Regions from separate parts of the Ensifer sp. YR511 genome, predicted to be linked through region 2. Evidence: predicted binding sites of a transcription regulator. Region 2 holds the regulator's gene; each other region holds the start of a gene.
The links. Region 2 encodes PhoB, which activates phosphate uptake and scavenging genes when phosphate is short. Its sites were predicted from a motif close to TGTCATNNANCTGTCAT; they were not measured.

Region 1: a site for PhoB is predicted at 4,548-4,564, ahead of BLU15_RS10195 (DUF1868 domain-containing protein). Genes of this name have one in related genera too.
Region 3: a site for PhoB is predicted at 4,204-4,220, ahead of BLU15_RS00605 (UDP-2,3-diacylglucosamine diphosphatase). Genes of this name have one in related genera too.

What each region holds. Positions count from the first base shown of each region.
Region 1 is NZ_FNGR01000004.1:152,796-162,700, reverse strand. It holds gene BLU15_RS10225 (hypothetical protein) at 1-30, opposite strand, end outside; gene BLU15_RS10220 (acetyl-CoA C-acetyltransferase) at 152-1,333, opposite strand; gene phaR (polyhydroxyalkanoate synthesis repressor PhaR) at 1,557-2,135, shown strand; gene BLU15_RS10210 (membrane protein) at 2,230-2,631, opposite strand; gene rpmF (50S ribosomal protein L32) at 2,789-2,974, opposite strand; gene BLU15_RS10200 (glutathione S-transferase family protein) at 3,120-3,767, opposite strand; gene BLU15_RS10195 (DUF1868 domain-containing protein) at 3,764-4,498, opposite strand; gene mtgA (monofunctional biosynthetic peptidoglycan transglycosylase) at 4,601-5,374, opposite strand; gene BLU15_RS10185 (polyprenyl synthetase family protein) at 5,520-6,434, shown strand; gene hisC (histidinol-phosphate transaminase) at 6,439-7,494, shown strand; gene BLU15_RS10175 (LysE family translocator) at 7,576-8,217, shown strand; gene ispG (flavodoxin-dependent (E)-4-hydroxy-3-methylbut-2-enyl-diphosphate synthase) at 8,249-9,502, opposite strand; gene BLU15_RS10165 (MFS transporter) at 9,666-9,905, opposite strand, start outside.
Region 2 is NZ_FNGR01000003.1:390,738-400,642, forward strand. It holds gene BLU15_RS08990 (aspartate aminotransferase family protein) at 1-1,119, opposite strand, end outside; gene BLU15_RS08995 (GcrA family cell cycle regulator) at 1,541-2,062, shown strand; gene phoB (phosphate regulon transcriptional regulator PhoB) at 2,131-2,814, opposite strand; gene phoU (phosphate signaling complex protein PhoU) at 3,017-3,730, opposite strand; gene pstB (phosphate ABC transporter ATP-binding protein PstB) at 3,781-4,596, opposite strand; gene pstA (phosphate ABC transporter permease PstA) at 4,610-5,932, opposite strand; gene pstC (phosphate ABC transporter permease subunit PstC) at 5,929-7,413, opposite strand; gene BLU15_RS09025 (substrate-binding domain-containing protein) at 7,508-8,542, opposite strand; gene phoR (phosphate regulon sensor histidine kinase PhoR) at 8,738-9,905, opposite strand, start outside.
Region 3 is NZ_FNGR01000001.1:125,630-135,534, forward strand. It holds gene BLU15_RS00590 (ABC transporter permease) at 1-799, opposite strand, end outside; gene dgcA (N-acetyl-D-Glu racemase DgcA) at 1,060-2,043, shown strand; gene BLU15_RS00600 (MFS transporter) at 1,995-3,215, opposite strand; gene BLU15_RS00605 (UDP-2,3-diacylglucosamine diphosphatase) at 3,313-4,152, opposite strand; gene BLU15_RS00610 (NADP-dependent malic enzyme) at 4,326-6,638, shown strand; gene BLU15_RS00615 (helix-turn-helix transcriptional regulator) at 6,909-7,646, shown strand; gene BLU15_RS00620 (acyl-homoserine-lactone synthase) at 7,787-8,431, shown strand; gene BLU15_RS00625 (DUF2865 domain-containing protein) at 8,596-9,666, shown strand; gene bluB (5,6-dimethylbenzimidazole synthase) at 9,679-9,905, opposite strand, start outside.

The DNA.
Region 1 (9,905 bases), on a different contig from region 2:
CTCCTCGTCGGAAGTCGTATGTTCCAGCATGCATTCTACCAGCCGCGCCTCGTTAAGAGGCGCGGGATTGGCATGTGCAGAAACGATCGGCGAACCGGCCAGAAGCAGGGAAAATGGAACCCACCTGGCGCTGTTCATGCCGCCAGACCGATCAGAACCGCTCGACGCACATGGCGACGCCCATGCCGCCGCCGATGCAGAGGGTTGCAAGCCCCTTGGAAACGCCGCGGCGCTTCATTTCGAACAGCAGCGTGTTGAGCACGCGGGCGCCCGACGCGCCGATCGGGTGACCGATGGCGATCGCGCCGCCATTGACGTTGACGATCGACGGATCCCAGCCGAGGTCTTTGTTGACCGCGCAGGCCTGGGCAGCAAAGGCTTCGTTGGCTTCCACCAGTTCGACATCGCCGATCGCCCAGCCGGCCCTTGCCAACGCCTTGCGCGACGCCGGGATCGGGCCGGTGCCCATGACCTGCGGATCGACGCCGGCGGTTGCCCAGGAAACGATACGGGCGAGCGGCTGGATGCCGCGCTTGGAGGCCTGCGCCTCGGTCATCAGCAGGGTGGCTGCGGCGCCGTCATTGAGGCCGGAAGCGTTGCCGGCGGTGACCGTGCCTTCCTTGTCGAAGGCGGGGCGCAGCTTCGTCATCTGATCGAGCGTTGCGCCGTGGCGGATATATTCGTCCTGGTCGACGGTGACGTCGCCCTTGCGACCCTTGACGATGAAGGGAATGATCTCGTCGGCAAAGCGCCCGGCCTTCTGGGCGGCTTCGGCCTTGTTCTGCGAGGCGAGCGCGAACGCATCCTGCTCCTCGCGGCTGAGCTGCCACTGGCGAGCGACGTTCTCGGCGGTGATGCCCATGTGATAACCGTAGAAGGCGTCGGTCAGGCCGTCCTTGATCATCGTGTCGATCATCTTGAAGTCGCCCATCTTCACGCCGCCGCGAAGATGCGAGCAATGCGGCGCCATCGACATGGACTCCATGCCGCCGGCGACGATGATCTCAGCATCACCGGTTGCAATCTGCTGCATGCCGAGCGCGACGGCGCGCAGGCCCGAGCCGCAGAGCTGGTTCATGCCCCAGGCGGTCTTTTCCTGAGGAACGCCCGCCTTCATCGCCGCCTGGCGCGCCGGGTTCTGGCCTTCGCCTGCCTGCAGCACCTGGCCGAGGATCACCTCGTCGACCTCGGCAGCCTCGACGCCTGCGCGCTCGAGCACGCCCTTGATGACGGCAGCGCCAAGTTCGTGCGCCGGCGTATTGCCAAAGGCACCGTTGAAGGAACCGACCGCGGTGCGGCCGGCGCTGGCGATCACGATGGAGGGATTGCTCATGGGACGTTTCCTCAGATCTTCTTGCCTAATGCAGGCAGACTGGCAAAGCGCGCGACGCAAGTCAAACGCCTTGATGCAGTGCCACAAAAGCGTCACCTAAAACGCAACCGCAAGATTTTGCACTTGCGTCGCCGCAACGCACAAAGACATTGTCAGCGGCGCGCTTTTGCGGATACTCTGAAAAACGCAATAAAGACGGGATGATGGGGGAGAGGAGACCCTGATGGCGAAGCACGAAGGCCAGATCGTTATCAAAAAATATGCGAACCGGCGGCTCTACAACACCGGGACCAGCACCTATGTCACGCTCGACGACCTGGCTGTGATGGTGAAGAAGGGTGAGGACTTCATCGTTCAGGATGCAAAATCCGGCGAGGACATCACCCATTCCGTGCTGACGCAGATCATCTTCGAGCAGGAGTCCAAGACCGGCAACACGCTGCTGCCGATCTCCTTCCTGCGCCAGCTGATCTCGTTCTACGGCGACCAGATGCAGATGGTGGTGCCGAGCTATCTCGAACACTCGATGCAGGCTTTCACCGAGCAGCAGTCGCAGATGCGCGAGCAGATCAACAAGGCCTTCGGCGACACGCCGCTCGGCAAAAACCTGCAGGTTCCGCTGCAACTTGTCGAAGAGCAGGTGCGTCGCAACACCGAGATGTTCCATCAGGCCATGCAGATGTTTTCGCCCTTCATCACCGCGCCGCCCGTGAAGGAAACAAAGAAGGCCGAAGCCAAGGATATCGACGAGCTGAAGGAGCAGCTTCGCGCGCTCCAGACCAAGCTCGACAATCTCGGCTAAGCAGGACCACCAGGCAGGAATGCGGTTCCTGCCTTCACCTCACCTGAACAGAGATCGCGGAAATCGGGGCGGCGTCGCCCCGAACCGTCTGGACCTAGAGGCCGATCGACACGTCCCGGCCGGCCGAGCGCATCGATACGGCAAAGCCGGCGATAACATCGATGAAGCTGATGGTCATCAGGATGAAGAAGAGCTGCGTTGCCGCCGGTGCGAGCAGCAGAAATTCGATCAAAAAGACGATGAACAGGATCATCGAGAGCAGATGATCCATCAGTGCGCGGCTGCTCGTGCGCGTCGCTTTCAGCAATTCGACGAAGAGCAGCAGCAGGGCGCCGACGATCAGAAGGTCGCCGAAGCGCATCGTCCAGGTCGCGCCTGATAGCATGGAGAGCGACACCATGTCGGCGTTCAGGCCGGCGAGGCCGCCGAACATTCCGATCATCGCGAGATTGTAGATTGCAAAAGGTAGGATCAGCAGCGGTATGGCAGCAAGCATCAGAACTCCTTGACCGCGTTTATGGTGGACCATGTATATGCGGCGTCGTCACGCAAGGCGCCAGCGATACCACGGCGTCCAAGCAAGATCATGTCAGATGCAAAACAAAAGGGCCGGCAGAGCCAGCCCTTTGAACCTAATCCGCGAACGGAAACGCTTATGCGCTTTCCTTCGGGGTCAGAACCTGACGGCCACGGTACATGCCGGTCTTCAGGTCGATGTGGTGCGGGCGACGCAGTTCGCCGGAGTTCTTGTCTTCGACGTAGGTCGGGGTCTTCAGAGCGTCAGCCGAACGGCGCATGCCACGCTTGGACGGGCTCGTTTTTCTTTTAGGTACAGCCATTTCATTCTCCACTTATCGGGCAAACACTGTTCAGCAGCCGAAATGGCCGTGTAAAACAGATGTTAATCACGGAAATTTGGCGCGCTTATACATGGACAACTGCCGTTTGACCAGTCCCCACGGGCAATTTTTCGACTCGACCCTTTCAGACCTCGTCTTCGGCGACGACCCACGGCTCTGCGCGGGCGGCCTCCTCCCATTTCAGGAACGCCGGATGTGCCTTCACGCGGTTCATGTAGCCGAGCGTTTCTCGATCCGCAACGAGATCGTAGACGTCGAAGCGGTTAACCACAGGCGCGTACATCGCATCGGCCGCGCTGAAGGACCCGAAGAGGAACGGGCCACCGGAACGCGCAAGCGCCTCCGTCCAGATCTGCTCGATACGTGCCACGTCCGCGCGGACGTCCGCGCCAACGTCCAGCGCCTGCTTTGGCCGACGGATGTTCATCGGGCAGGCACCACGCAGAGCGCGAAAACCGGACAGCATCTCCATCGAATAGCTGCGCGCCCGGGCGCGCGCCTGAGGGTCGGCCGGCCACAGCCCGGCGTCGGGAAAGAGTTCGGCGACATATTCGATGATCGCCAGCGATTCCCAGATAAGCAGGTCCCCGTGGCGCAGCAGCGGCACCTTTCCGGTCGGCGAGATCGCCCGGATCTCCGGATTGCCGGCGGCGAAATCGAACGGAATGACCACGTCCGAGAAATCGATGCCGACTGCCGTCATCGCGATCCATGGCCGCATCGACCAGGACGAATAGTTCTTGTTGCCGACATAGAGTGTAAGTCCGGTCATTTCTGTTCCTTGATTGCTGGTCTCTCCGAGAAAACGATCAGTTCCTCGAAATGGTTCATGTCCTCGAACGAGCAGAAGGCCGGCGGATCGAGCGCGATCACCGGCGCCTGCTCGCGCAGAAAAGCGAGCTGCTCGTCCAGCATCGCCTGCCAGCGCGGCAGCGCCGCATCGTCGAGCCAGTCGACGGGGTAAGCATAGGTGATGTGGAATTGGTAGTCGTCATGATCCGGATGGCGATAGCCGAAGGCTTCCGCGAAAGCGTCGCGCCAGGCCTTGAGACAGGCGCGGTCGGCGGCACCGTCGCCTTCGAGCGCAAGGCCCGTCGGCGTGATCTCGGTCACGCGGGCGCGGAACTGCTCCAGCGGCGCAAAATGCGCAAGCCGTTCGCGGTAGTGCGCCGTCATCACCTCGATCGGCGTATCGAGCGGCATGTCGGCCGGCCAGTAAGGGAGCTTCCGGCGGTGTTCGATGATGCCCTGGAAGATCGTCATGTGCAGGCTGGACGGGTGGGTAAAGGCGAACTGCCCCGCCTCGGGCATCGCCATCACCCGGTCGCGCACCGCAAGCACGGCGGCCTCGGACGGCGATCCGGCGGCAACGTGAGACACAACCGTGTTGCCCGGTTCCGAAAGGAACTGGCCTTCGGTGTTGTAGCGCGTTCCGAGATGTCTCGGCGGGGCATCGTTGGCGCTACGGCCAAGGGCGAGAAGCGAGGGGGAAATCAAGGTCATGGAGCAATCGGGCCTTTCGAAGGGAGAGAGGCCCAGATGGCAGAACTCTACTACGCGAGCATGACATCGCCCAGCGAGCGCATCCAATGAAAAGGTCTGATCCTAGTTATAAAGGCAGGTGATGTAACCGCCGGAGCGGCTGGCGCGGCGCTCGATCAGGTTCGCCAGGCGCTTGAGCCCGCGGCCGGGTTTTCCGGCGTTGCGCTCCTTCGGATTGGGCAGCGAGACCGCAAGCAGCGCCGCCTGCCGGCGCGAGAGCTTCGACGCCGAAACCCCGAAATGATGGCGGGCGGCCGCCTCGATACCATAGATCCCGTCGCCCCATTCGGCGATGTTCAGATAGATCTCCATCATCCGCCGCTTGCTCCACACGAAGTCGGCGGCGACCGCCAGCGGCAGTTCCATGCCCTTGCGCAGGAAGGAGCGACCGTTCCAGAGATAGAGGTTCTTGACCGTCTGCATCGGAATGGTGCTCGCGCCGCGGGTGGATTCCCCTTCGAGCGCATCCTCGACCACGCCCCGCATCTGGCCCCAGTCGACGCCGTCATGGGCGCAAAACTGCCCGTCCTCCGACATCATCACCGACTGCACCAGAACCGGGGCGATATCATCGAACTCGACCCATTGCCGATCGTAGCCGCGCAGCAGCACGAGATCGCGCAGCATGAGCGTCGAGACGGGATGGATGAACTCCACCAGGTAGAGAACGATCAGCGCGTAGGGAAGGACGAGAAAGCCCAGAACAGCCAGGACGATCTGGCGGCGACGCGTGCGCAACGTCCGGCGAAGCGAAGACCAGCGACTGGAAGGCAATTCGCCCTCCTCGCGCGCTTCCGGAACGACGTTCGCGGCCTGACTGTTCACCTCGCTGTCCATCCGCTTCTCTTAGTGCATGCGCAGGCAGAGTTGAACGGGCTTTCTGGCAAAAGGCAAGGCGCGGAGAAGGCTGTCCCAGGGAAAGCGCGCGGCTGCGACACGAATCCCCGTTGAAAGCCCTCTTCGCCCATGTCAAAGAGCGCGCATGAGCCAGGACACATCGCCTTTTACCCGTCGCCTCGCCACCAATGCCCGCACCGTCGAGGGTCTGCTGGAACGTCTGCTCGGCCAGACGACGGAAGCCGACGAAATCGCCCGGCCGGCAAACCTGCTCGCGGCCATGCGCCACGGCGTGCTGAACGGCGGCAAGCGTCTGCGCCCCTTCCTGGTGATCGAATGCGCCGATCTGCTCGGCGGCAATCGCGATGCGGCCTTGCGCGTCGGCGCGGCACTCGAATGCGTGCATTGCTATTCGCTGGTCCATGACGACCTGCCGGCGATGGACGACGACGACATGCGCCGCGGCCAGCCGACCGTGCACAGGGCCTTCGATGAGGCGACGGCGATTCTTGCCGGCGACAGCCTGCTGACCTTCGCCTTCGATATCATCGCAGCACCCGAGACAGCGCTTTCGGATGCGCAGAAGGTGGAACTGATCCTGGCGCTCGGACGCGCCGCCGGCCACGGCGGCATGGCCGGCGGACAGGCGCTCGACCTGGCCGCGGAAAAGTCGCCACCGGACGAGGCCGGGATCGTCACGCTGCAGGCGATGAAGACAGGTGCCCTGATCCGCTTTGCCTGCGAGGCTGGCGCCATCGTCGCCGGCGCTTCGAAGGAGGACCGCGCGCGGCTTCGCGCCTTCGGCGAAAAGATCGGCCTTGCCTTCCAGCTTGCCGACGACCTGCTCGACCTTACCGCGGATGCGGAGACCATGGGCAAGGCAACCGGCAAGGACGCCGCCCGTGGCAAGGGCACGCTGGTCGCGCTCAACGGCCAGACCTGGGCGGAAGACCGGCTGGAGCAACTGGTCGTCGAAGCCGAAGCGCTGCTTGCGCCCTATGGAGCGCGCTCGGCCATTCTCGTCGAAGCCGCCCGTTTCATCGCCAATCGCAGGAGCTAGATCCATGAGCAAATACTGGTCGCCGATCGTCTCCAAGCTGAAGCCCTACGTGCCTGGCGAACAGCCGCGCATCGCCAACCTGGTGAAGCTCAACACCAACGAATGCCCCTACGGTCCGTCTGAGAAGGTGCTCGACGCGATCGCCGCGGCAGCGAGCAGCGATCTTCGCCTTTATCCGGACCCGCTGGCGCTGAAGCTGCGCCAGGCCATCGCCGTACGCTATGGCGTGACCGCCGAAGAAGTCTTCGTCGGCAACGGCTCGGACGAGGTGCTGGCGCACATCTTCGCCGGCTTGCTGAAGCACGACGCGCCGCTGCTCTATCCGGATATCTCCTACAGCTTCTATTCGACCTATGCGCGGCTCTTCGAGATCGACACGGTCGAGATCCCGCTCAGCGATCGCTTCGAGATCGATCTCGCCGACTACGACCGGCCCTGCGGCGCCATCATCCTGCCGAACCCGAATGCCCCGACCGGCATCGCTTTGCCGCTCGCCGACATCGAGCGGCTGGTCGCAAGCCATCCGGACCAGCCCGTCGTCATCGACGAGGCCTATGTCGATTTCGGCGGCCAGTCGGCCGCAGAACTGGTTTCGAAATACGAGAACCTCTTGGTCGTCCAGACCTTCTCCAAGTCGCGCGCACTTGCGGGCTTGCGCGTCGGCTTCGCCATTGGCCAGCGCCCGCTGATCGAGGCGCTGGAGCGGGTGAAGGACAGCTTCAACTCCTATCCGCTCGGCCGCCCGGCCCAGGCCGGCTCCATCGCAGCGATCGAGGATGAAACCTGGTTCGAGGAGACTCGCGCCAAGATCATCGCGTCGCGCGACCGGCTCACGGCCGAACTGACAGCGCGCGGCTTCGAGGTGCTGCCTTCGTCGGCAAACTTCGTTTTCGCACGGCATCCCGGCCATCGCGGAGAAACGCTGGTGAAGGCGCTCCGCGAGCGCGCCGTGCTGGTGCGCCATTTCGCCAAGCCGCGCATCTCCGATTTCCTGCGCATCACCATCGGCACCGATGCCGAATGCGCGCGCCTGATCGAGGCGCTAGACGAGATCCTCTAAGTTGTCTCGGTGACATTTCGCTGTTTCAAACCGGCGACGAACTGATCTAGCCTCCGGCGACCGAGCCGGAGCTTTTCTCGCATGTTCGACCTGACGCCCTATCTGCCGCAGCTTCTCATTGCCTGGACCGCCTATCTGATCGCGACCGCATCGCCGGGGCCGGCGATCCTGGCGATCATCACCACCTCGGTCAGCCAGGGACGAAAGGCGGGCCTGGCGCTTGCCCTTGGCGTTCTGACGGGAAGTTACACCTGGGCAATGCTGACGGCCTCCGGTCTCTCGGCGCTGATCCGCGCCTATGGCCACGCGATCATCGTCTTGAAGATCGCCGGCGCCTGCTATCTCTTCTGGCTCGCCTATAACGCACTGCGCGCCGCCATGCGCAGCGACAAGAGCGCGATCGTACCGACGGCAAAGGTGCAGACCTCGCTGAAGCGGCTCTATCTCAAGGGGCTCGGCATCCACCTGACGAACCCCAAGGCGATCTTCTCCTGGATCATGCTGGTGTCACTCGGCATGCCCGCGGGCGCGCCGGTCGGCGTTACCGCCACTTTTATCGGCGGCTGCATGGTCTTGGGTCTGATGACCTTCTGCGGCTTTGCGATCGTCTTCTCGCTCACGCCGGTACACCGCGCTTATCTGAAGTCCAGGCGGCTGATCGAAAGCCTGATGGCCGGTTTCTTTGCCTTTGCCGGGCTGAAGCTGCTGACGTCGCGGCTCTGATCGCCCACAATTGCCGTAGACGGGCTGTCCGTTATTCGGCCGCCGCCTGGCCGCGGCCGTAGCGCTTCTCGATATAGTCGGAAACCAGCGTCTCGAAGTCGCCGGCAATGTTGGGGCCGCGCAGCGTCATTGCCTTCTCGCCGTCGATGAATACGGGGGCGGCCGGCATTTCGCCGGTGCCGGGCAAAGAGATGCCGATGTCGGCATGTTTGCTTTCGCCCGGGCCGTTGACGATGCAACCCATGACCGCGACCTTCAGGCCCTCGACGCCGGGATACTTCTCGCGCCAGACCGGCATGTTGCGGCGGATGTCGTCCTGGATCTTCTGGGCGAGTTCCTGGAACACCGTGGATGTGGTGCGTCCGCAGCCGGGACAGGCGGCAACAACGGGGATGAACTGACGGAAACCCATGACCTGCAGCAATTCCTGCGCCACCTGCACCTCGCGGGTGCGGTCGCCGCCGGGCTCAGGCGTCAGCGAAATGCGGATCGTATCGCCGATGCCCTGCTGCATGAGGATGCCGAGCGAAGCGGACGAGGCGACGATGCCCTTCGTGCCCATGCCGGCCTCGGTGAGGCCGAGATGCAGTGCGTGGTCCGAGCGGGCCGACAACATGGCATAGACGGCGATCAGGTCCTGAACGCCGGAAACCTTGGCCGAAAGGATGATGCGGTTGCGCGGCAGACCGATCTCTTCGGCGAGTTCCGCCGAGAGCAGCGCCGACTGCACGATCGTCTCGCGCGTCACCTCTTGCGCCGTCAGCGGAAAACCGTTCGCCTTGTTCTCGTCCATCAGCCGCGTCAGCAGTTCCTGGTCGAGCGAACCCCAGTTGACACCGATGCGCACCGGCTTGTCGTAGCGGATCGCCATCTCGACGATCTCGGCGAACTGCTTGTCCTTCTTGTCCTTGAACCCGACATTGCCCGGATTGATGCGATACTTCGCAAGCGCCTCGGCGCAGGCCGGATGATCGGCAAGCAGCTTGTGGCCGATATAGTGGAAGTCGCCGACGAGCGGCACGTCAAGACCAAGGCGCTCGAGCCGCTCGCGGATCTTCGGCACCGCCGCCGCACTCTCGTCGCGGTCGACGGTGATGCGCACCAGTTCCGAACCGGCCTTGTGCAGCGCGGCCACCTGGGCCACGGTCCCATCGATATCGGCCGTATCGGTGTTGGTCATCGACTGGACCACGACCGGTGCGCCGCCCCCGACGATGACGCCGCCGACATCGACGGCGACGGAGGCGCGGCGGGGCTGCGGATCGAAATCGAAGGCGGAAGACATGAAGGCCTCTTCGTGGGTCACTGAGCCGGGCGAGGATGCGGGCAGAACCCGCATGGACTTTCCTCAACTCGCCCTGGCCATTTGCCCATCAGGTGGATGAGGAAAGCCTGATTGTCAACGGCGACATCATGCCCTGACGGCGATTTGATGGCGCCGTTCCGTCTCAGTGCCCCTTAGCGTGATCCGCATGGATCGCATGGTGCGACAAGAGAAGCACGACGATGAAGAGCAGCGGCACCGAGGCGAAGATGATGGCAAAGCCCGTATGCTCGGCAACGAAGCCGATCAGCGACGGTGCGAACAGCATGCCGGAATAGCCCATGAAGGTCGCGACCGAGAGCCCGATGCCCGGCTGCAGGCCCGGCATGTTGCCGGCGGCCGAGAACGCGATCGGCACCATGTT
Region 2 (9,905 bases):
CGCCGTCACGGTCAGCGGCGGCAGCAGACGCAGCACATTTTCGCCCGCCGGCACGGCCAGGAGCTTTTCGGCGCGGATTTCCTTCAGCAGATCGGCCGAAGGGCCCTTCACCTTGATGCCCAGCATCAAACCGTCGCCGCGGATGTCCTCGATGACATCAGGGAAACGGTCCTTGAGCGACGCAAGGCCCTGGCGGAAGACCAGCGCGACATCGCGCACATGCGTCAGGAATCCGTCGGCCAGAACGACGTCGAGCACGGCGTTGCCGACGGCCATGGCCAGCGGGTTGCCGCCATATGTGGAGCCATGCGTGCCCGCCACCATACCAGATGCGGCTTCCTCAGTCGCGAGGCAGGCGCCGAACGGGAAGCCACCGCCGATACCCTTGGCGACCGCCATGATATCCGGACGGATATCCGCCCATTCATGGGCAAACAGCTTGCCGGTACGGCCGACGCCGGTCTGGACCTCGTCGAGGATCAAGAGCAGGCCGAACTCGTCGCAAAGCGCGCGCAGTTCCTGCATGAATTCCTTGGTCGCCGGACGGATGCCGCCCTCGCCCTGGATCGGCTCGATCAGGATCGCTGCGGTTTCCTCGGTGATCGCATTCTTGACCGCGGCGATGTCGCCGAACGGAACCTGGTAGAAGCCCGGCGCCTTCGGCCCGAAACCTTCGATGTATTTCTGCTGACCACCGGCGGCGATCGTCGCGATCGTGCGGCCGTGGAAGGCGCCTTCGAAGGTGATGACGTGGAACTTCTCCGGGTGGCCCTTGGAGAAGTGGTAACGCCGTGCCGTCTTGATGGCGCATTCCAGCGCTTCCGCGCCCGAATTGGTGAAGAAGACCTTGTCGGCAAAGGTCACTGCCGTCAGCCGGCGGCCGAGGCTTTCCTGGCCCGCAATTTCATAAAGGTTGGACAGGTGCCAGACCTTGTCGGCCTGCGCCTTCAGCGCCTCGACCAGGTGCGGGTGCGCGTGGCCGAGCGAGTTCACGGCAACGCCGGCACCGAAATCGAGATAACGCGTGCCGTCTTCAGCGATCAGCCAGGCGCCCTCTCCTCGCTCGAAACGCAACGGCGCGCGCATGTAGGTATCGTAAAGCGGCGTGGTTGCAGTCATGCGAGGCTCTCCTTCACTCCAGATCGACATCGATCCCGCGCCTCACGCGGGCCGATAAAAATCAAAAATGCCGCCTTTCGGCGGCGCAGGCACTATTCCCATTTCGCGCTGCAATGTCAACAAAACCAAGCCTTGCAGCGCAACATGAAGGGTCGATTCCTGGCAGCAGAAAAATCGTCCGGGAGGGCTTGCAAAAATGCAACGCTGGCCGAGCAAGTTGGGGAAAACTACGAAATCGATTCGGCCTGATTCCCGGGACTCTTGCCACAGAGTCCAGCGGTCAGTACGTTAACATTCAATTACTAGACGCATGCGGCGGACCTAGTCACCAAAAGAGTTATCGCGTTTGCAACCCCGGGGTTTAGCCGGGGTGCGGTGAGGGATTCTGCCATCCCCAACGCTGAGAACGGAGAGTGCAGAAATGAACTGGACTGACGAGCGGGTGGAGAAACTGAAGAAGCTTTGGTCCGAGGGCCTGAGCGCAAGCCAGATCGCGGCGCAGCTCGGCGGCGTCAGCCGTAACGCTGTCATCGGCAAGGTTCACCGCCTGAGCCTGCCAGGTCGCGCCAAGGCCGGCGGCAGCACCACGACAGCAGCCCGTCCGAAGCGCCCGACTTCGGCACCGCGCGCACCGAACTACGCTTCGCGCGTTTCGACCCGCCCGGTTGCACGCGCGGCCGGCGCTGTCGTTCTCAAGGAAGAAATCGAAGTCGATCTCGTTGCCGAGCAGGATTTCAGCACCCGCACCGACGTTGTCGTGCCGATGTCGCGCCGCCTCGAGCTGACCCAGCTCACCGAGCGCACCTGCAAGTGGCCGATCGGCGACCCGCTGAAGGAAGAGTTTCACTTCTGCGGCAACGATTCCCCGGAAGCCTCGCCTTACTGCACCTTCCATGCGCGGCTGGCCTACCAGCCGTCGGGGGAGCGCCGCAGGGCCCGCTGAGAAGCTGGACGGCATCAATAAAAAAGGGGCCGATCGGCCCCTTTTTTTCTTGGCGACTTTCAGACCGCTCAGCTTTCGAGCGAATAGCCGGCGCCGCGAACGGTGCGGATGACGTCGGGCATGTTCGAGAAGTTCAGAGCCTTGCGCAGACGACCGACATGCACGTCGACGGTGCGCTCGTCGACATAGATGTCATGCCCCCAGACGCCATCCAGAAGCTGCGAGCGAGAGAAGACGCGGCCCGGCGAGGACATGAGGAACTCCAGAAGACGGAACTCGGTGGGGCCGAGGCGCACTTCGCGGCTGCGGCGATGAACGCGGTGGGTCTCGCGGTCGAGTTCGATGTCGCCGCAGCGAAGCAGCGTCGACAGCACCTCGGGCTTTGCCCGGCGCAGCATCGCCTTGACGCGCGCCATCAGCTCCGGCGTCGAGAAGGGCTTGACCACGTAGTCGTCGGCACCCGTCGCCAGACCCCGGACGCGCTCGCTTTCCTCGCCGCGCGCCGTCAGCATGATGATCGGCAGACGTTCGGTCTCCGGACGCTGGCGCAGCCGACGGCAAAGTTCAATGCCGGAAACACCGGGCAGCATCCAGTCGAGGATAAGCAGGTCGGGCAGCCGCTCCTGAAGCCGGATCTCCGCCTCGTCGCCCCGCAGGATCGTATCGACGTCGAAGCCCTCGGCTTCCAGATTGTAACGCAGCAGAACGCTCAGCGCCTCTTCGTCTTCGACTACGGCGATTTTTGGCAACATCAGGTAACGTCTCCTTACCGCGGGCGGCCTTTGGGCTCATCGGCCCGGCCGGCGCTCAGACACTCTAAATCTGGAGCACATCCGCCGTTTTCAAAGGCGGGGCGAAAACCGCATGCTTCAGATACAGGAATTCGGGGCCGCGACCGAAGCCGCGACCGGATCAGATTTCAAAGGGCATGCATGCTTACGGCGCGCTTGGCGCTCAGTCGTTGACCGAGCCCAGCGTCGACGTAGTGTCATCCTTCGGACGCTCACCTTCCGGCTGAGCACCCGTCGCCATGTAATAGATCGTCTCAGCGATATTGGTCGCGTGGTCGCCGATGCGCTCGATGTTCTTGGCGCAGAACAGAAGATGCGTGCAGGGCGTGATGTTGCGCGGATCTTCCATCATGTAGGTCAAGAGCTCGCGGAACAGCGAGGTGTAGATCGCGTCGATCTCCTCGTCACGCTCGCGGATGCTGTTGGCCTTTTCCGGCGAGCGCGAGGCGTAGACGTCGAGCACTTCCTTGAGCTGGACGAGAGCGAGCTCTGCCAGATGCTCGAGGCCACGGGCGAGCTTGCGCGGAATGCCGGAGCCGGCGACCGCGATCACGCGCTTGGCGGTGTTCTTGCCAAGGTCGCCGACGCGTTCCAGATCGGAGGCGATGCGGATCGACCCCATGATCTCACGCAGGTCGGCGGCGACCGGCTGACGCTTGGCGATCGTGACGATCGCCTTCTCACCGATCTGGCGCTCGGCGTCGTCGAGGACGGTGTCGTCCGAGATCACCTTCTGTGCGAGAGCCAGGTCGGAGTTGACCAGCGCGCGAACGGACTCGGCGACCATCTGTTCGGCGAGGCCGCCCATCTCCGAGATGCGGCGCGTCAGGTACTTCAGTTCTTCGTCATAGGCGGACATGATATGCATGGACATGATCGTCGATCCTTACGGGCGCTTTGCAGTTACTGTTGCAGCCTTATGCGGCCTCAGCCGAAGCGGCCCATGATGTAATCCTGGGTGCGCTGGTCATCCGGATTGGTGAACATCTTGTCGGTGTCGTTCTCCTCGACGAGATTGCCGAGGTGGAACATGGCGGTGCGCTGCGAAACGCGGGCGGCCTGCTGCATCGAGTGGGTCACGATGACGATCGTGAAGTTCGTGCGCAGCTCGTGGATGAGCTCTTCGACCTTGGCGGTCGCGATCGGATCGAGAGCCGAGCACGGCTCGTCCATGAGGATGACTTCCGGGCTGACGGCGACGGCACGCGCGATGCAGAGACGCTGCTGCTGACCACCGGAAAGGCCGGTGCCGGGCTCCTGCAGACGATCCTTTACCTCGTTCCACAGACCGGCCTTCTGCAGGCTGGTCTCGACCACCTCGTCAAAGTCGGCCTTGGTGCGGGCAAGTCCGTGAATCCGCGGGCCGTAGGCGACGTTGTCGTAGATCGACTTCGGGAACGGGTTCGGCTTCTGGAAGACCATGCCGACGCGGGCGCGCAGTTCGACGACGTCGATCGTCGGGTCGTAGATGTCGTCCTCGTCGAGCGTGATCTTGCCGGTGACGCGGCAGTTCTCGATCGTGTCGTTCATGCGGTTCAGCGTGCGCAGGAAGGTCGACTTGCCGCAACCCGAAGGACCGATCAGCGCCGTGACCGTGTTCTCGCGGATGTTGAGGTTGACGTCGAAAAGCGCACGCTTCTCGCCGTAATAGACCGACACATCCTTGCCGATCATCTTGTAGGGCACGGTGTTCATTTTCTGATCCAGAGCCTTCTCGACTGCTGCTTCTGACATGATGTTCATAGTAATTACCTCACTACCAGCGGCGCTCAAAGCGACGTCGCAACAGAATGGCTCCAAGGTTCATGACGACCAGGAAGATGAGAAGAATGATGATTGCGCCGGAGGTGCGCTCGACGAAGGCGCGCTCCGCCTCATTGGCCCACATGTAGATCTGCACCGGCAGTGCCGTCGACGGTTCCATCGGCGAACCGGGAAAATCGACGACGAAGGCGACCATGCCGATCAGGAGCAGCGGCGCGGTTTCACCAAGCGCGTGGGCAAGACCGATGATGGTGCCGGTCAGGATGCCCGGCATCGCCAGCGGCAGCACGTGGTGGAAGATGGTCTGCATCTTCGACGCACCGAGACCGAGGGCCGCCGAGCGGATCGACGGCGGGACCGCCTTCAACGCCGCACGGGTGGCGATGATGATCGTCGGCAGGGTCATCAACGTCAGCACGAAGCCGCCGACGACGGCTGCCGAGCGCGGCATGCCGGCGAAGTTGATGAAGACGGCGAGACCCAGGAGGCCGTAGACGATCGACGGAACGGCCGCGAGGTTGTTGATGTTGACCTCGATCAGGTCGGTCAGCCGGTTCTTCGGCGCAAACTCCTCGAGGTAGATCGAGGCGGCGACGCCGATCGGAAGCGACAGCACCAGCACGATCAGCATCATGTAGAGCGAGCCGAGGGCAGCGACGCCGACGCCTGCCGCTTCGGGACGACTGGAGGCGCCGAAGGTGAAGATGCCGGTGTTGAAGCTCTTCTTCAGGATGCCGGCGCTCGCCAGCTCGTTCATCCAGGTCACCTGCTGGTCCTTGACCTTGCGCTTGCCCTCATCGACCGAGAGATCGATCTGGCCCTTGAAGGCGGAGTCGATGTTGGCCTCGGCCAGCAGCGTGACAGGAACCGTCTTGCCGATGATCGACGGGTCGGCGGCGACCATGTCGCGCAATAGCGTGCGGGAGCTCGCGGAAACCATGTCGGTCGCCTGCTTGACCTGCGGCCGCTTGGTGGCGTCGATGCCGAGCTGCTTGACGAGCGCGTCGCGCACCAACAGCGGATAGTTGGCGGTCATCAGCACCTTGCCGTCGGTCGCGCGTTCGCCTTTGGGGTCGATGACCTTTTCGGTGAATTCGATCGGCAGCGTAATCGTCGTCTGCTGGAATGCGGTGTAGCCGTTGGAAAAGACGGTCCACAGCAGCAATGCCAGGAAGAAGAGACCGGTGCTGATCGCGGCCATGCCGTAGAAGCGGAACCGGCGTTCGGCAGCATAGCGACGCTTGATGCCGATATCGCGCTTGGCGGATGCGGGACGGGCGGAGATCCGGACGGTCGGGGAAGCGATGTCGGTCATTCGTACTGTTCCCGGTATTTGCGCACGATGTAGAGCGCGTAAATGTTGAGGCCGAGCGTGATGACGAAGAGCGTGATGCCCAGTGCAAAGGCCACCAGCGTCTGCGGCGAGGTGAACTCGAGGTCACCTGTCAGCTGGTTGACGATCTTAACGGTCACCGTCGTCATCGGCTCGAAGGGATTGATCTGCATGCGGGCCGCCACACCGGCTGCCAGCACCACGATCATGGTCTCGCCGACGGCGCGCGAGGCGGTGAGCAGCAGCGCGCCGACGATGCCCGGGAGGGCTGCCGGAAGGATGACCTTCTTGACCGTCTCCGAGCGGGTGGCGCCAAGGCCGAGCGAGCCGTCACGAAGTGCCCGCGGCACCTGGGTGATGATGTCGTCCGACAGCGACGACACGAATGGGATCAGCATGATGCCCATGACGATGCCCGCCGTCAGAACGCTCTGTGCCTGGATGAAGTTCTGGTAGTTGCCGGTCATGAGACCGTTCATCTGGGCGGAGATGTCACGCAGGAACGGGCCAACGGTCACCAGCGCAAAGAAACCGTAGACGATGGTCGGGATGCCGGCGAGCACTTCGAGCAGCGGCTTTGCGGTCGAACGCAAGCGCGGGCTTGCATATTCCGCCATGTAGATCGCCGCGAAGAGGCCGATCGGCACCGCAAACAGCATGGCGACGAAGGCGATGTAGAGCGTGCCGGCAAGAAGCGGGATGAGGCCGAACTGGCCCGAAGCGCCGCCGCTGCCGGCAGCGGCAAACCGCGGATCCCATACCGTGCCGAAGAAGAACTCGAACGGCGAGACCATGGTGAAGAAGCGTCCGGCTTCCGACAGCATCGAGGCGACGATGCCGACCGTCGTCAGGATGGCGATGGAGGACGCGACGATCAGCGAGCCGAGAATGACCCGCTCGACCTGGTTGCGGGCGCGGAAGCGGGTCGCGACGTTGCGGATGGCGTAGACGCCGCCGGCAATCGCGATCAGCAGAACGGCGACCGTCATCAGCCAGCGGTTGGTCGCGGTCATCGCGTTGAAGTGCTTGGCGACGGTGACCATGTAGGGATCGCCTTCGCCAGCAAGGGCAACGCCCTTGGACGCGAGCGTCGCGCGAAGATTGGCGGAGCCGCCCTCAAGGGCTGCGAGTTCCTCGCCGCTCAGGCGCAGAAGGCCACCGGCAACGGATTTGACCTGACCGAGCGCGAGCTGCACGGCGGCAGGGCCCTGGCTCTGGACGCTATCCGGCAAGGCCGCGCGCGTGCTTCCGTCGATATACACGGGAGCGGCGAACAGCCAGGTGCCGAGAACGAGTGCGGCCGGAAGCATCGCCCAGATGGCGACGTAGCTACCGTGATAGCCCGGCAGAGAATGAAGGTTGGAGAGCTTGCCGCCGGACTGCGCCAGCGAACGGGCGCGGCCTGCAAAATAAGCAATGAAACCAATAACAATAATGAGCAAAAGAAGGAGCGAAGTACTCATCCGCACGTCTCCCCGGCATCGCCCGTCATGGGTGCCGGCAAATCGAATGAAGGCATGCCCCGGCGCGAAGACATCGCGCCGGGGCTTGTCATTATCAGAGCATGTTGCCGGCAGAGAAAGCCTTGCGGATTTCTTCGCGCTCAGCGTCCGGAGCGGCAACGAGGCCGTATTCGGCGAGCGGGCTTTCCGGGCCGATCATCTGGTCGTCGAGGAAGAACTCAACATATTCCTTGAGGCCCGGGATAACGCCGAGATGTGCCTTCTTGACGTAGAAGTACAGCGGGCGGGAAACCGGGTACTCGCCGGAAGCGATCGTTTCGGTCGACGGTACGATGCCGTTGACGGTCGCGACCTTCAGCTTGTCGGCGTTGTTTTCGTAGAATGACAGGCCGAACACGCCGATGCCGTTCTTGTTGGCAGCGATACGGGCGAGCGTTTCGGTGTAGTCGCCGTCGATGTCGACAGCCAGGCCGTCCTTGCGGACTGCGACGCACTTGCTGTGCTGCTGCTTTTCATCGGCAACGGCAGCCTTGATCACGTCAACGGCGCCAGCGTTCTTGCAGCCTGCAGCGAGGATCTTCTCTTCGAAGACTTCGCGGGTGCCGTGCTTTTCACCCGGGATATAAGCGGCGATTTCGACGGCCGGCAGGGCGGCGTTGACTTCGGACCACTTCTTGTAGGGGTTGGCGACGATCTTGCCGTCGACGACGACTTCAGCAGCGAGCGCCTTGTAGAGGTCTTCCGGCTTCAGGGCGAGGTCGGCATTGCCGGCGTCGGTCGCAAAGACGATGCCGTCATAACCGATCTTCACTTCCTGGATTTCGGTGACGCCAGCGGCCTTGCAGGCCTCGACTTCGCTGTCCTTGATCTTGCGCGAGGAGTTGGCGATGTCGATGGTATCAGGGCCAACGCCCTTGCAGAATTCCTTCAGGCCAGCGGAGGAGCCGCCGGATTCGACCACCGGGGTCTTGAAGTCGGGGAAGGTCTCGCCGAACGTCTCGGCGACGATTTTGGCGTAGGGAAGAACGGTCGAGGAGCCAGCGACCTGAACCTGATCGCGAGCGGCGGCTGCGCCGGCAAATGCGGCCGAAGCGACCAGCGCCGCGACAGTGAGTTTAAGAGCTTTCATAAAAGTTCTCCCGGAATGGGCTTGTGTTGGTGTGCGCCAAGCGTTGCAGCGCTCTTCGCCGTCTTATCGGCTGCCCCTAACTAGCTGCCGATGGCCACACCTTTTATGTCAGTTCGACGAAACATTTATGACAGCTCATGTTATTGAAAATGCTAATGAAAAATGGACACCCCCGGGTTTTCCCGCGCCAATATGTCAGAAGCGGACCGTAAAGGTCGTGCCTTTGCCGACCTCTGAATGGATGAGGAGCCGGGCACGATGCCGCGTGAGAATGTGCTTGGCGATGGCAAGGCCCAGGCCGGTACCCTTCTTCGAGCGGCTGGCCTCGACATTGACCCGGTAAAACCGCTCGGTGATGCGCGGCACATGCTCGGCCGGAATGCCCGGGCCATAGTCCTTCACGACGACTTCGGCCTCGCCTCCCTCGCCGCCATGCAGGATTACGTCCACCTTCTTGCCTTCCTGGCCGTACTTGCACGCATTCTCGATCAGGTTCTCGAAGACCTCGATGAGTTCGTCGCGTTCGCCGCGGACGACCACGGGCTTGTCCGGCACCACGAGCGAGACGGTGACATCCAGATCCTTCGCCAGCGGCAGCAGGCTGTCGCGGACATGCCCGAGCAGCGGCGCCAGATCGACGGGGTCATCGGGCGCGATATGCGAGCGCAACTCCAGCCGCGACAGCGACAGCAGATCGTCGACAAGCCGGCTCATGCGCGTCGCCTGCTCGTGCATGATGCCGAAGAACTTTTCCTGCGCCTTCAGATCGTTGCGCGCCGGACCCTGGAGCGTCTCGATGAAGCCGCGCAAGGATGCCAGCGGCGTGCGCAGCTCGTGGCTGGCATTGGCGACGAAGTCCGAGCGCATGCGGTCGATACGGCGCGCCTGAGAGATGTCGCGATAGGTCAGCAGGAAGATCCGCTTGACCGGCCCGTCGCCCGGAATTTCAGCCGGAGCGACCCGCACCACATAGACGGCGTCGGACGGCAACTGCTCGTTATGCTCGATCTGGTTCGCCTTGCCGGTCGCCATCGTCTCGCGGACCATGTCGAGGATGCCGGGCGAACGCACCCGAGCGGCAAGATAGGTGTTTGGCGGAATGGTCCCGAAGGCCTTCTCGGCTGCGATGTTCTGGAACACCACCGTCTCGTCGGCAGCAATCACCAGAACCGGCATGTCGAGCGCGTTCAGCGCGGGCACCAGCGGGTCGCTCGCCGGGCCGGCAGCGACCACCGCCTTGGCCGGGCTCAGAATAACCGAGGTTGGCGCGCTACGGTTGAGCAACGCGGCGACGAGAACGATCCAGAAGGGCAGGACAATCAGGAAATGAATACCCGCGACGGTCGCAAGGATCGCCAGGAGC
Region 3 (9,905 bases), on a different contig from region 2:
CGGTCAGCGCCACGAGGCGCGGAAATACGAGTACGCCGACCGGGCTCAGCCCCATCACCTTCAGCGCATCCACCTCTTCACGCATCTTCATCGAGCCGATTTCGGCGGTGATCGCGCTGCCGGAGCGGCCAGCGATCATGATCGCGGTCAGCAGCACCCCGATTTCACGGAGCTGCAGGATGCCGACGAGATCGACGACGAAGACCTCGGCGCCGAAATAGCGCAGCTGGAACGCGCCCTGCTGAGCGATGATGGCGCCGATCAGGAACGACATCAGCGTGATGATCGGCACAGCCTTCACGCCCATGCGGTCGATCTGGTGAACGATCGCCGCCGGCGAGACGCCGCTGTGCCGTCCAAGCTTAAGCTGGGCGCCGCGCACCGCGGACCCCAGGATGTACATCGCAGCGACGATATCTTCCCACGTCGCCGCCATGACCTCGCCGACCGGGGCGAAGATTCGCTGAAACAGCGGCAGCCGTTCGCCGTTCTTTTCCGGCGAACGCAGTTCAGCCGGCAGGGCGTCGATCAGCTCGACATAGCGCTGTCCGCCTTCGGCGAAATGAACGTTGTCGCGCGACGGGCCGACGACACGGGTCATGAAGCGGCGGATGATCCAGGCGCCTGCGGTATCCATCGCCGTCACGCCGGACAGATCGAACTGCGCGGCTCCGTCGCCCTTGCGCGCAAGGCCGTCGAGCTTTGCTGCCATCGCTTCGGCCGTCTCGTGCCGCCAGGTGCCGGTGAAGACATAGCTTCGCCCGCCGCCACTCTCGGACAGCGCGACATCGGCGGTCATCTTGCGGGCGGCTTGCGACACGTGTCTTCTGTTATCCCGATTTGCCTCTGCAAAACTCGTCCAATCTCGATAGATTTGAGGACAAGATTGTGCAGCAGACCTAAAGTGTTACCACGACTGTTGCGCGTCCGACCGGAGGCAACGACTGTGTAAAGATTCGTAAATCCTTCCACCGTCATAACGGCTCGCACCTTTGCTGTCACCCGAACGTTGCGGCGCTATGACGCCGGGCCAACAGATTACCTGCCGGAGACGCTTTCATGTCACTTTCCCTCGATGCCACCGTGGAACATTTCCCGATTGCGGGCACGTTTACGATCTCGCGCGGCTCCAAGACGACGGCAAGCGTCGTCACTTGCCGCATCGGAGACGGTGTCCATACGGGCTCCGGCGAATGCGTTCCCTACGGCCGCTACGGCGAGACGATCGACACGGTGCTCGCCGAAATCGCCGCCATCCGCCACCACATCGAGGCCGGGCTCAGCCGCGCCGATCTGCAGCGCGCGATGAAGCCGGGTGCTGCCCGCAACGCCGTCGATTGCGCGCTGTGGGATCTGGAAGCAAAGCAGAAAAACAAGTCGGCCCATGTTCTTGCCGGCATTTCTTCACCGGAAGCATTGACCACGGCCTATACGCTTTCGCTTGCCGAGCCCGACGCGATGCGCGAGCAGGCCGCCAAATATGCCCACCGCGCGCTCCTCAAGGTCAAGGTGGGCACGTCGGATGATGCTGCCCGCATCCGTGCGGTGCGCGCCGGCGCACCGGAAAGCCGCATCATCCTCGACGCCAACGAGGGCTGGACGCCCGAAACGCTTGCCTATCACTTTGCGATCTGCGCCGAGGAACGGATCGACCTGATCGAGCAGCCGCTTCCCGCCGGCCGCGACGAGGCGTTGGCAACGATCGCCCGTCCCGTTCCGATCTGCGCTGATGAAAGCGTGCACGCGACCGGCGACCTCGCTGCTCTCGTCGGGCGTTACGACGCCGTCAACATCAAGCTCGACAAGACCGGCGGCCTGACCGAGGCACTGCGCATGCGCGATGAGGCGGTCTCGCTCGGGCTCAAGGTCATGGTCGGCTGCATGGTCGGCAGTTCGCTCGCGATGGCGCCGGCGATCCTGGTGGCTCAAGGCGCGGATTTCGTCGATCTCGACGGGCCGCTGCTGCTGGCGCAGGATCGCGAGCCCGGCCTGCGCTACGAGGCCTCGCTTGTCTTCCCGCCGGAGCCGCGCCTCTGGGGTTGAAGATACCAGGCAGCGACGGCAAAGCAGCAGCCGGCAAAGGCGACGACCGACATCGAATAGAAGCCGTTCACCCCGTACCAGGCATAGAAATAGCCGGACAGGAACGTGAAGATCGCGGTGAAGATACCGGTATAGAAGAAGTAGAGCCCCTGCGCCGACGCTTCCTGTGATTCCACCACCCGCTCGACCAGCTTGTGCTGCATGCCGGTGTGCATGATCGCATAGGTGAAGGCGTGGAAGCACTGCAGGATGAAATAGCCGCTGAAGCCGAGATCCATCGGGAAGATGATCCAGCGCACCACGGCGAGAAAGCAGCCGGACAGGATCATCACCCAGACGCTGAAACGGCGGCTGATCGCCTTGGCGAAGATGAACATCGTCACTTCCGCCGCGACGCCCGCGCTCCAGAGCAGGCCGATCTCGGTACCGCTGTAGCCGATGTGCTGCCAATAGATCGCCGAGAAGGCAAAGAGCATCGCGTGGCTGGCGTTGACCAGCGTCACCCCGATCAGCAGCAGCTGCAGGTCGAGCTGCCGCAGCGACTTCGGCGGCGGCTCCGTCAATGCCGTGATCGGTGACGGCCGCCGCGGCTTGCCGACCCGTGGCGCGGCATAGGCCATGATGATCGTCAGGCCGAAGCCGATCGCCATCGCCGGCAGTACCATGTCGCTGCCGAAGATGCCCACCATCCAGCCGCCGAGCATCGTCGCGCCGATGAAGGCGACCGAGCCCCAGAGCCGCATATGGGCGTAGTCGAAGCCCCAGCGCCGCACGCCTGAAAGCGCGATCGCCTCGACGATCGGCACATAGGGAGAATAGACGGCCGACTGCAGCGTATAGATCAGCAGCACCGGCCAGAATTCGCGGAAATAGAACAGAACCACGGCCGTTGCGAGCGACAGGAAACCGGACCAGATCAGGACGATCGCCCGCTCGCCGAGCCTATCGGCAATGACGCCGGCGATCGGCGCCGTGATGACGCGCACGAACATCGGCAACGCCAGAACGACGCCGATCTCGAAGTCGCTCATCGACAGCGTGCTCAGCCACATCGGGAAATATGGCATCGCGAAGCCGTTGACGATCAGCGGCGCACAGAAGAGCAAAGCAATGCGAAGCGCAAAATGGCGCGGCGGAGGGCCCACATAGGCGGGCGCTTGGAAGGGAATCATCGTCTGACCTGATGGCTGTGCCCGATCTCTAGCACGAGCCGGGCGCCCCTCGCCATAACCTAGTTTTCGCGACAGGAATATCGCTGCGCCGCGAAGGTCAGGCCGCGCGCTGGGTCAGCAGTTGGGCGAGCAGTTTGTCCGCTTCGCCAGACGCTTCGCCTTCGCTGGCGCCACCGCGCATCTGGTGCCAGGTGATCAGTTCCATCGTGCCGTCGTGGTGCTCGGCAATCGCCGTGCAGCTTTCCACCCAGTCGCCGGTGTTGATGTAGCGGATGTCGCCGATCTCCTCGATGACAGCATGGTGGATATGACCACAGATCACGCCCTGCGCATCGTGACGGCGCGCCTCCTCGGCGACCACCTTCTGGAACTCGCCGATGAAGTTGACGGCGTGCTTGACCTGGAGCTTCGCCCAGGACGAGAACGACCAATAGGGCATGCCGAGACGTCGGCGGACCGCAGCAAGCCCGATATTGATGGCGATCGCCGTGTCGTAGGCCCAATCGCCGAGATAGGCGAGCACGCGGGCGTTGCGCACGACGACGTCGAATTCGTCGCCGTGCAGCACGAGATATTTACGGCCGTCGGCCCCCTCGTGCATGTAGCGTTGCGCCACCTCGATGCCGCCGAAATGCACGCCCGGAAAGTCGCGCAGGAATTCATCGTGATTGCCGGGGATGTAAACGATGCGGGCGCCCTTGCGCGCCTTGCGCAGGAGCTTTTGCACCACGTCGTTGCAGTTCTGCGGCCAGTACCAGCTGCGCTTCAGCCGCCAGCCGTCGACGATGTCGCCGACCAGAACGATCGTCTCCGCTTCATGATGCCGCAGGAAGTCGAGCAGGTAGTCGGTCTTGGCGGCCTTCGAGCCGAGATGGATGTCCGAGATGAACAACGTCCTGAGCTTTCGTACGGAGTTGTCTTGCTGCGCCGCCATCATGCGAGCCTCGTCTTCAGGTTATGCTTTCTGCCTTCGTGAAACCAGACTCGTGTTTCAGGAAGATGACATCAACATTGCGTCACCGGTCCCCCCGCTGAAATCAGCACTGCAAAACTGTACCTCGCTTCGAATTCATGCCAAAAGGCACGACCACGAATGAGGAATGTGAGAGCATGAATACGGGCGACAAGACGAAATCCCATACCGGTCCGGCCAGCGGCGACATCGACCAGCAGGCCCTTTTCTTCCACCGTTACCCACGCCCGGGAAAGCTCGAAATCCAGCCCACCAAGCCGCTCGGCAACCAGCGCGACCTGGCGCTTGCCTATTCGCCAGGGGTTGCAGCCCCCTGCATCGCCATTCGTGACAATCCGGAAACAGCCGCCGATTACACAGCGCGCGCCAACCTGGTCGCGGTCATCTCCAACGGCACGGCCGTCCTCGGTCTCGGCAATATCGGTCCGCTGGCTTCCAAGCCCGTCATGGAGGGCAAGGCCGTCCTCTTCAAGAAATTTGCCGGCATCGACGTCTTCGACATCGAAATCGACGCGTCGAGCATCGAGCGCATGGTCGACGTAATCTCGGCGCTCGAGCCGACCTTCGGCGGCATCAACCTTGAAGACATCAAGGCGCCCGAATGTTTCGAGGTGGAGCGGCGCCTGCGTGAAAAGATGCAGATCCCGGTCTTCCACGACGACCAGCACGGAACTGCGATCATCGTCGCCGCCGCCATCCTCAACGGCCTCGAACTCGCCGGCAAGGACATCGCGACCGCCAAGATCGTCACCTCGGGCGCAGGTGCCGCCGCACTCGCCTGTCTCAACCTTCTCGTGACGCTCGGCGCCAAGCGCGAAAACATCTGGGTCCATGACCTCGAAGGCCTCGTCTACAAGGGCCGCGAGGTACTGATGGACGAATGGAAGTCCGTCTACGAGCAGGATAGCAGCAACCGCGTGCTTGCCGACAGCATCGGCGGCGCTGACGTCTTCCTCGGCCTTTCCGCCGCCGGCGTCCTGAAGCCGGAACTGCTGGCGCAGATGGCCGAAAAGCCGCTGATCATGGCGCTCGCCAATCCGACGCCGGAAATCATGCCGGAAGCCGCCCGCCAAGCCCGTCCGGACGCGATGATCTGCACCGGCCGCTCGGACTTCCCGAACCAGGTCAACAACGTTCTCTGCTTCCCGCATATCTTCCGCGGCGCGCTCGACTGCGGCGCAAGCACGATCAACGAAGAAATGAAGATGGCGGCCGTACGCGCCATCGCCGGTCTTGCCCGCGAAGAGCCTTCCGATGTTGCCGCCCGCGCCTATTCCGGCGAGACCCCGGTCTTCGGCCCGGACTACCTGATCCCCTCGCCGTTCGATCAGCGCCTTATCCTGCGTATCGCGCCGGCGGTTGCGAAGGCAGCCGAGGAAAGCGGCGTCGCCACCCGTCCGATCCAGGACTATGACGCCTATCTCGACAAGCTGAACCGCTTCGTCTTCCGCTCGGGCTTCATCATGAAGCCCGTCTTTGCCGCCGCCAAGAACGCCCAGAAGAACCGGGTTATCTTTGCCGAAGGCGAAGACGAACGCGTGCTGCGCGCCGCCCAGGTGTTGCTCGAAGAAGGCACGGCCCGACCGATCCTGATCGGCCGTCCGCAGATCATCGAGACGCGCCTGCGTCGCTATGGCCTGCGCATCCGTCCGGATGTCGATTTCGAGGTCGTCAACCCCGAAGGCGATCCGCGCTACCGCGACTATGTCGAGGACTATTTTGCCCTCGTCGGCCGTCTCGGCGTCATCCCGGAAGCCGCCCGCACGATCGTGCGCACCAACACGACCGTCATCGGCGCGCTCTCGGTCAAGCGCGGCGAAGCCGATGCGTTGATCTGCGGCGTCGAAGGGCGCTACAGCAAGCACCTGCGCGACGTATCGCAGATCATCGGCAAGCGCGACGGCGTGCTCGATTTCTCGGCCTTGAGCCTGCTGATCTCGCAGCGCGGCGCAACTTTCTTCACCGACACCTATGTGAGCTACTGCCCGAGCGCCGAAGAGATCGCCCAGACGACGGTCATGGCGGCACAGGAAATCCGCCGCTTCGGCATCACTCCACGCGCCGCCCTCGTCTCGCATTCGAACTTCGGTTCGCGCGATTCGGAGAGCGCCACCAAGATGCGCACGGCGCTGCAGCTCGTGCGGGAACTCGCGCCCGATCTCGAGGTCGACGGCGAAATGCACGGCGATGCGGCGATCTCGGAAGCGTTGCGCCAGCGCGTCATGCCGGACAGCAGCCTGTCGAGCGAAGCCAATCTGCTGGTTTTCCCCAATCTCGATGCCGCCAACATCACGCTCGGTGTCGTCAAGACCATGACCGACAGCCTGCATGTCGGCCCGATCCTGCTCGGCTCGGCGCTTCCGGCCCATATCCTGTCGCCGTCCGTCACCTCACGCGGCGTCGTCAACATGGCGGCTCTGGCGGTGGTCGAAGCCAGCCATCCGGGTTGAGATGGCAACGCGGAGATCGCCACCGGTCTTCGCTGCATTCGGGCGCCATGCCGGCGCCGGCAAAACCGTATCCGGATGTCGCGCCTGCTTCAGGCGCGGCATCGCTGGTTTTGCAGATCACCCGCGAATCAGCCCCTGTCACGCGGCCGATCGACGACCACAATCAAGGCGTGCGCAATTGGTCTTATACACCAATCGGGAAAGTTTGCGCTGGACAAAAGGTGAACCTCTAACCATGCTGGGGCCTCGGACGAGATTCGGTGTTGTGGCATGACTGAGCAGCAGGCTGTCCTCGACATGCTGGAAATCCTGGAATGTGGCGGCTGCGTCGAGCCCGCTCATTTCTTCACATTGATGCGTCGAACCTTCCGCATTGCCCATCTTCTCTATCTCGAAGCGGAGCCCTATGCGGACGAGCTCAAGGTTTGCCGGCTGCATCACACCTTCGGCGCCTACGCTGCCGAGATCTACCATGCCCGCAGCCTTCACCGGATCGATCCGATCCTGAAGCTGGCGCTTGGCGGCGTGCGGCCGGTGGAATGGACGATGGCGCGGCATCGCTTCCCGGAATGCGAACCGTTGTTCCAGGCAGCCCAGGAAATCGGCATATCCACTGAGGGCGTCGCCTTGCCATTGCCCTCGCCCGCCGGGCGCATGGCGTTGCTCGCAATCAACGTCAACATGACAGCCGGCGAATGGACGACCTATCGCCGCCATCACCTGCGCGATTTCCAGCTGGCCGCCAATCTCTTCCATGCCGCCATGCTGGAGCACGGCGCCATGGCCGGCAGCATTTCGACCCGAGAGATGCGGTTGACCGGCCGCGAGACCGAGGTCCTGACCTGGGCCGCCGCCGGCAAGAGCTATTGGGAAATCGCCACGATCCTCGGCATTTCCGAGCGCACCGTGCGCTTCTTCATGACCAATGCGCGACGCAAGCTGAATGTCGTTTCCAACACTCAGGCTGTGGCACAGGCCGTACGACACGCTCTGATACCCTCCGTTTGACACCCGACAATACGCCTCCACCGAAACCCCTCGAAATCTAGTGGCAAATATCGCGCATTTGAACTGTCGCTAGCGACAGTTACGCAACCGCCGCGAGCCTGACAGCATCGCCCCATCCCCAAACTCGGATGGAGAAAACGATGATCAGGATCCTGAACGGAAAGACCCGCGCACAACACCCGGCGGCCGTCGACGACATGTTCCGGTTGCGCAAGCGCGTCTTCCACGACTTCCTGAAATGGGACGTGCAGACCGAAGGCGACTGGGAAATCGACAACTACGACCAGGCAAACCCGCTCTACGTCCTGTCCTATGCGCCCGATACCGGCCGGCTGCGCGGCGCGCTTCGCCTCCTGCCGACACTCGGCCCAAACATGCTGGACGATACCTTCCCGATCCTGCTCGGCGATAATCCGGAAATCCGCAGCGCTTCGGTCTGGGAATCCAGCCGCTTCTGCATCGAGCCCGAGATCTCGCAGGACCGCGCCTCGAACCAGGTGACGGTCGCGGCCGCCGAACTGATGTGCGGCGTCGGCGAGCTGGGCCTTGCTTCCGGCATCAGCCACATCGTCACGGTGACGGATGTGTTCCTGGAGCGCATGTTCCGGCGCATGGGATGCCCGGGCGAGCGTATCGCCGAACCGCATCGCATCGGCTCCGTTTTCGCGGTTGCCGTCGCCTGGGAAGTAACGCCGGATCTGCTCACGCGGATGAAGGCGGTCGCTGCCATCGAAGGTACCGTGCTCGAACGTCCGATGTCGCTGGAAACCGCCCGCGCCGCCTAAGCGCATCAGTCGATCTGCGCTGTTAACGCAAACCGTCGCTTGTCGTTGCACGATCACCGACAAGCTCTATGATGGAGGCGAAACAGGAATGCCGCTGGCAGCCACCCGCAGAAGGTCGGCGCCGACCTGGCAACAGGAAGAGACTTTCGCCCGTGTTCACGCGCATGAAACACGTCGCTGCGGCCCTTGTGCCTCTGGTTCTGATCGGTGCCGGTCCGTCACTGGCATCGACGGCCTGCGACCGACTGAACGCGCGGCTCGCGCAACTGCCTGACTACGTCGCCAGCAATGCCGATGCGCGCGACTACGCAAGCGCGATCTCGCGGCAGAATATCGAGCTGCGGCGGGCAAAGAACGACCGCCGCCGCGCGGGTTGCAGTGGCGGCAACGCCATTGGCTTCGACGGCGGCGACCCCGACACTTGCTACGGCCTCAACAGCCTGATCGCCGAGATGGAAGACAATCTGCGCATGCTGAAGTCCGAGCGCGAGCAGATCGTCGCCGGCGGCAGCGACGACAGCCGGCGACGCATCCTCGCCGCGCTGGAGATCAACGGTTGCTATGGCGACCGCGAGGAGTTCGCAAGCGTGGAACCGGACGTGCCGGAAAGCCACCGCAACATCGTTGCCGACCTGCCGCCGGAAGACGCCTACGGCCCGATGCTCGGCCGAGGCGAAGACGGCTACGCGCCGCAGGAGCGCTACTATAGCGGCACGCTCAGAACCATGTGCGTGCGCACCTGCGACGGCGCCTTTTTCCCGGTTTCTTCGGATGCGACGCCGGCCGATTTCCCGCGCGACGAGCAGGCCTGTCGGGCGCGCTGCCCGGGGGCTGAGACCGAGCTCTATTTTCACGACCTCAACACGGAAGAGAGCGACAAGATGGTCTCGGCCGTGACCGGCCGTCCCTATACCGAAATGCCCAACGCCTTTGCCTATCGCACCCGCGCCGTCGGAAAACCCGGCCAGTGCGGCTGCCAGATACCCCAGACCGCCTCGACCACACCGAAGGCAAACGGAACGAAGATCGGTGACGACCAGTCGTCGATCATCGTCATCGAGACCAAGAAGCCGGAAGCGGCGAGCAATACCGCCAAGGCGCCGGCCGAAGAGCGGCCTTACGATCCGTCGAAGAACAAGGTTCGCGTCGTCGGCCCGACCTACCTGCCGCAGGAAGAAACCGCCATCGACCTCAAGCATCCGAAGGGACCGGCCTATCAGCCGGTCCAGAATTGATCGGACGAGGCCTTACGCCTTCTCCTTGCTGCGTCCCCATCCGTCTTCGAAAACCAGCTCGTCGAGCGGCAGGCGCTGGCGCCAGCCCTTCACGGCGAGTTCCGGCTGCTGATAGAGGCGATCGACATAGCCGAGGCAGAGCCAGGCAACGATCTCGATATGATCTGGGATGCCGAGAATCGCCTTGATCTCGGCCTCGTGGAAAATGCTCACCCAGCCGACGCCCACCCCTTCGGCCC